Filimonas effusa: one gene and its partner. The protein of the gene in region 2 binds, or shares a complex with, the protein of the main gene of each other region. Links are inferred from orthologs where the notes say so. Each region holds a gene or a part of one and is shown on either strand. Other genes may lie near its edges.

Region 1 (2,966 bases), on a different replicon or contig from region 2:
TTTACCAGCCGCAGTATCTGGCTCATAACAGTATCCTCGCCTACAGCCGTAACATAAGCTTTTACACTGCCCTGTTCCACCATACTGCCGCCTATAAGCTTATCGTTCATCGTACGCGTCAGCGGCAGGCTTTCACCCGTAACAACCGCCTCGTTAACACTGGCCTCCCCCGACAATACCTTACAATCCATAGGCACATACTCCCCGCTTTTGATAAGGATAAGATCCCCCACCTTCAGGCTCGCGCTGTCAACAGGGAACACATGCTCCTGAAACTTGTCGTCAAAAGCGATCATATTCGCCATCACCTTCTGCGATACGGTAAGACGCCGGATATTGGCCTGGGTTGTTTCTACAGTCTTGTCTTCAAGCAAGTAGCCCAGGAACACCAGTGTAAGAATGGTAGCGGTAGTTTCAAAGAACAGGTAGTTTGCCGCATCAGCGCTGAACATCCCTATAAGACTGTAAATAAAAGCAGAAGTAGCGCCCATCGCTACCAGTACGTTCATATTGGGAATGCCCTTCAACAAACTCTTGATGGCGCTGCGGCCAAAAAAATCCATTCCAACAATATACACAGGTAACGTAAGTCCCAACTGTACCCACGGGTTCATCAGCAGATGAATATGTATCCCGGGTAGCATATGTAAGGCCAGGGGTAATGTAAACACCACGCAAAACCAGAAACGCTGCAGATGGTTCTTAAACCATTTTTTCTTTTTAACGGCTTTATTCGCGCTGCCAGGACCATTGGCTACATGATAACCCAGCCCTTCAATGCCCCGCTCTACCTTGGCAGCCGGTGTGCTGTCATTTATCGCAAAACTTACATCACCGCCTATGAAATTCACTTTCACGTCGGACAACCCTTCCTGCTGTGTGAGATATTTTTCTATGGTGAGCGCACAATTGGTGCAACTCATGCCTTCAACCTTCCAGTTCACCTTTTCCATACTACAAAGTAACACCAAATTTTAAACGTAACTACCGGCCTGCCGGCAGCAGTAACCGCTTTCTGCCCGGCAAGCCATTCACCACCGGTAACACTGTTTCTTCCGGCAACAACGCTCCGGTCTCAGCCAGCCTTTTGCCGCTCTTTCCCGATTTTTAACAGGGAAGCCTCCTTATCAGCAAATTCAAAACTAAATTTGCACCCATGGAACTAAATTATGAGCTGAGCCAGGCGGCCGATACTGCCGCCGCTATATGGGACCAATACGGGCAATATTCCGTTTGGGCCTTTCATGGAGAACTGGGAGCCGGTAAAACAACCTTTATACATGCCCTCTGCTCCCTGCTCAATGTAAAAGATACTGTGAGCAGCCCCACCTTCGCACTCATCAACGAATACAGGAGCGCCAACCGGGGTAGTATCTACCATATGGACTGGTACCGCCTGAAAGACGAAGAAGAAGCCATACAGGCGGGTATCGAAGATTGCCTGTACAGCGGCAGCCTGTGCCTGGTGGAATGGCCCGAAAAAGCCGCCGGCCTCCTGCCCGACGATACGGTTCATATTTACCTGGAAACAACTGGCCCCCATACCAGGCGTATAGTGATAAATAACTGAGTTTCCTCAAAAAAATGTAGTTTTAATCTTATAACCGCATATTATCATGCCAGTAGGAAAGTCTATTGTGAGTACTTCTTTCAGTTACGAGACCTTTGAAGAGAAATTGGATATTAAACGGCAAGGCGCCAAGCTAACCATTGGCATACCTAAGGAAAACGCGCTGCACGAAAAACGTATTTCCCTGATACCGGAAGCGGTGGAAGTATTGGTGAACAACGGTCACGAAGTTATCATTGAACATAAAGCCGGTGAAGGCAGTAAATACAGCGATGGCGACTACAGTGAAGCCGGCGCCCGCATTGCCTACAGCAAAGAAGATGTATACAAAGCGCCGATGATCCTGAAAACGGCCCCCCTCACCGAAGACGACCTTCCTTTCCTGCAATTGAACCAAACGGTTATCTCCCCCATCCACCTGTCGATGCTCAAAAAACCATTGATAGAAAAGTTGATGGAGAAACGTATCACCGCCCTGGGTTTCGAACACCTGAAAGACGACAGCGGTACCTTCCCCATTGTACGCAGCATGAGCGAAATTGCCGGCAGCGCCGTCATGCTCATTGCCGGACAATACCTGGGCAGCCCCGATAATGGTAAAGGTGTATTGCTCGGCGGTATCAGCGGTATTCCTCCTACCAAAGTTATTATTATAGGAGCCGGCGTGGTAGGTGAGTTTGCCACCCGTACAGCCCTGGCCATGGGCGCATCCGTTAAAGTATTCGACAACAACGTCTATCGCCTGAAACGCCTTCAGAACAATCTTGGCGTGCGCGTATGGACCAGCGTTATAGAGCCAAAGATCCTGGCCAAACAACTGAAAACCTGCGAAGTTGCCGTAGGCGCCCTCAGCAGCGACAACGGCCGTTGCCCCATAGTGGTTTCCGAAGATATGGTCCGCGCCATGCGCGCCGGCAGCGTTATCATCGACGTAAGCGTCGACAGAGGCGGCTGCTTCGAAACCAGCGAAATAACCACCCACGAAAAGCCTGTTTTCATTAAACACGACGTCATACACTATTGCGTACCCAATATCCCCAGCGGATTTGCACGCACCGCCAGCCACGCCATCAGCAACGTGCTCATGCCGCTGCTCCTCCTGGCCAGCGACCAGGGCGGCTTCGACGATATGGTATGGCATAACTTCAACCTCCGCCACGGCATCTACCTCTACAAAGGCGCCCTCACCAACTTCTACATCAGTCAGCGCTTCAACCTCAAGTACACAGATCTGAATCTGTTGATCGCAAGCAGGAGATAGCGATAAAGGCAGAATGGTAAATTACAATAACAGGCTTAGGTTATATCTATTTTGCTAAAATAAATGCAGCTTTTGCTAAAAAAAGAGTCGGTTTGGGAAAGTATGCGACAAAGCTTCTTTAAAGCATCCTTAAAG
Region 2 (2,883 bases):
GTAAGCCGGAGAATATGGCGTTGTACTGGCGGGCATTTATCGATCAATGTGTGGATATAGGGCTTCGTTCTTTCTGGATCATCATAGCGGTATCTTTTTTTCTGGGTATGGTGGTAACCATGCAAACGGCTTATATGCTAACGGTGCCTGCAATTCCAAAGTCGGTGATAGGGATGGTGGCGCGTGATTCGGTTATCCTGGAGCTGGGGCCAACCGGTATTGCTGCTGTCATGGCTACTGTAGTGGGTTTCAGGATAGCTTCTGAGCTTGGTTATATGCGTATGAGCGAGCAGATAGATGCGCAGGAAGTCATGGGTATCAATACTTATGCTTACCTGGTGTTACCGAAGATACTGGCGAGTGTGCTGGTTATGCCTTGCTTAACCGTTATAGGCTGTTTTGTTGGATTACTGGCCGGTGGTTTTGCGGGTGAATCGATGAAGCTGGTTGCTTTTTCTGATTATTTATTCGGGTTAACTGATCGTTTCAAGCCTAATACGGTATCTATTGCTATTGTGAAGTCGTATGTTTTTGCATTTATTATTCCCAGTGTATCGGCTTATGTAGGGTATCATGTTGTTGGTGATTCGCTGGCGGTGGGCAAGGCGGCTACGCGGGCGGTTACTTATACTTGTGTGGCTATATTGATGGCGGATTATATTGTTACTTCTCTTATGCTGTAGTTCCGTTTTATTATTGTCCGTGGCACCGTGTTCCTGTGTCTGTTGGCGTTGTACTATGCGCCATCTGCATCTATTCCATATTTTTGCATCGTGGAAAAGCAAATTTGTATCCTGGCGATCGAGTCGTCGTGTGATGAAACCAGTGCGTCTGTTTGTATTAACGGCGAGATCTTATCGAATCATATAGCTGGCCAGACCGTACACGAGCGTTATGGCGGTGTGGTGCCTGAGCTGGCAAGTCGTGCTCATATGCAGAACATTGTGCCTGTAGTGCATACGGCATTGGCTACGGCCAAGTGCAGTATGCAGGATATAGACGCGGTGGCGTTTACGCAGGCGCCGGGTTTGATAGGCAGTTTACTGGTAGGGGCGCAGTTTGCGAAGTCGATGGCGCTGGCATTGGATAAGCCGTTGATAGCGGTGCATCATATGCAGGCGCATGTGCTGGCGAACCTGATACCTGAGGAGCGTCCTGAATTTCCTTTTCTATGTTTAACGGTAAGTGGCGGGCATACCCAGATAGTGGTGGCGCATAGTCCGCTTAGGCTGGAGGTGATAGGGGAAACCATCGATGATGCTGCCGGCGAGGCTTTTGATAAAACTGCGAAGCTGCTGGGATTGCCATATCCCGGTGGTCCTTTGGTTGATAAGTATGCGAAGGAGGGGAACCCGGAGAAGTTCAAGTTTGCGGAGCCGCAGATCCCGGAGCTGAATTTTTCCTTCAGCGGTCTCAAGACCTCCGTATTATACTTTCTGCAGGCGCAGACGAAAGAGCATCCCGATTTTATAAAGGAGAACCTGGTAGATCTATGTGCTTCGGTTCAGCATACGATCATCAGGATCTTATTGAAGAAGGTTAAAAAGGCGGTACAGCAAACGGGGATACGGCAGATATGTATTGCAGGGGGGGTGAGTGCGAACAGTGGTTTGCGGGCCCAGCTCCAGGAAGCGGGCCGTAAACATGGATGGAAGACCTTTATCCCTCCTTTTCAATATTGTACCGATAATGCCGGGATGATTGCGATTACTGCGTATTATAAATACCTGGCAGGTCAGTTTGCGGATATGGAGGTGAGTCCTTCGGCGAGGAGTGAGTGGTAGGGAGGGGGTGAGATGGCGGGTAAGCGGCTTTAGTGCGGCTTATGCGCGGCTATATAAAGCGTACTTTTTCGTAGATGGCGTGGATTGGCACTGCAATTGCTTTTATATCGAAAAAAATAACTGTATGAATAAGTATGCCAGGGTTTTGACTGTTGCCTGTATGATTTTAGGAGTAGCTGTTTTTGCGGCCTGTTCTTCGAGTAAAGGTAATGCGGGTGCGAGCCGCAGCGCTTATACGGGGAACTGGACGCTCAATAATATTAGTTTTGACGGGATTTCGTCGAGTACCAAATTCAAGGCTACTGTTTTTGACGATGTGGCGTATTCCTGTCTTCAAGGCAGTTCGTGGAGTTTGCCTAATAATGGCCAGGGCAGTTATACTGTCAATTCTTCCGGTTCGGAGTGTGCGCCAGGGTTAAGGCAGATCTACTGGTCGTTGCAAAAGGATGGTTCTCAGCAGTATTTTCAGTTTAAAAGGCTGGATGGCGATGTAAAGGCTAAAAATGTGACCACGGGTTACCGTATGGAGGTTACCAGCATTGGTGATAACAGCATGCAACTTCGTTCTCCTATCAATTTTGAAGGCAGGACCATCTATATCATATATGATTTCAGCCGTTAATAATCACCGGGGCGGCTGGGGCTTTTCACTTTTATTGTCCTACTTTTGCGCCTTGAAAATAAGGAGCAACGCATGATCAGTGTTAAAAATGTTACCCTGGCTTATGGAAAGCGGGTGTTGTTTGACGAAGTAAATATCAACTTCCTGAAAGGCAACTGCTATGGTGTTATTGGTGCGAATGGGGCAGGGAAATCAACTTTTCTTAAGATATTAAGTGGTGAAATTGAGCCTAATAAGGGCACAGTTGAGATCACCAAAGGGGAACGGATGTCGTTCCTGAAGCAGAACCAGTTTGAGTTCGATGAACACACTGTTCTGAATACCGTGCTCATGGGCCACAAAAAGATGTGGGATGTCATGCATGAGAAGGATGCCATTTACATGAAAGAGGATTTCTCTGAAGAAGATGGGATCCGTGCGGGGGAGCTGGAAGCCGAATTTGGTGAAATGGGTGGTTATACTGCCGAAAGTGATGCC

The links. Proteins that work in one complex are often made in the same cells at the same time.
Region 1: the proteins of tsaD (region 2) and tsaE are in contact, whole or in part, in a crystal structure (PDB 6N9A), measured with the Thermotoga maritima proteins. The link is inferred for Filimonas effusa from one-to-one orthologs. Residues at the interface, in WP_004082750.1 of Thermotoga maritima: Cys10, Asp11, Arg49, His50, Leu82, Gly84, Gly135, Gly136, Glu154, Thr155, Leu156, Asp157, Asp158, Ser159, Glu162, Asp165, Lys166, Arg169, Leu170, Tyr175, Lys213, Thr214, Leu217, Tyr218, Gln221, Arg222, Asn324; in WP_004082108.1 of Thermotoga maritima: Leu37, Gly38, Lys46, Lys57, Val59, Lys60, Ser61, Thr63, Phe64, Thr65, Leu66, Met67, Val69, Pro71, Tyr82, Arg83, Leu84, Asp86, Asp88, Phe89, Asp93, Ile128, Asp130, Glu131, Arg134.

The regions. Positions count from the first base shown.
Region 1 is NZ_SDHZ01000003.1:265,624-268,589, forward strand. What follows is about bases 3-2,863. They hold tsaE (tRNA (adenosine(37)-N6)-threonylcarbamoyltransferase complex ATPase subunit type 1 TsaE), read left to right. Parts: upstream 3-1,156; coding sequence 1,157-1,570; downstream 1,571-2,863. Other genes in these bases: ESB13_RS18990 (heavy metal translocating P-type ATPase), read right to left, coding at 3-953; ESB13_RS19000 (alanine dehydrogenase), read left to right, coding at 1,617-2,831. Also shown: more of ESB13_RS18990, read right to left, coding at 1-2. UniProt on the Escherichia coli protein: Required for the formation of a threonylcarbamoyl group on adenosine at position 37 (t(6)A37) in tRNAs that read codons beginning with adenine.
Region 2 is NZ_SDHZ01000001.1:2,912,812-2,915,694, reverse strand. What follows is about bases 1-2,778. They hold tsaD (tRNA (adenosine(37)-N6)-threonylcarbamoyltransferase complex transferase subunit TsaD), read left to right. Parts: upstream 1-773; coding sequence 774-1,784; downstream 1,785-2,778. Other genes in these bases: ESB13_RS11025 (ABC-F family ATP-binding cassette domain-containing protein), read left to right, coding at 2,479-2,778; ESB13_RS11030 (lipocalin family protein), read left to right, coding at 1,909-2,406; ESB13_RS11040 (MlaE family ABC transporter permease), read left to right, coding at 1-683. Outside these bases: more of ESB13_RS11025, read left to right, coding at 2,779-2,883.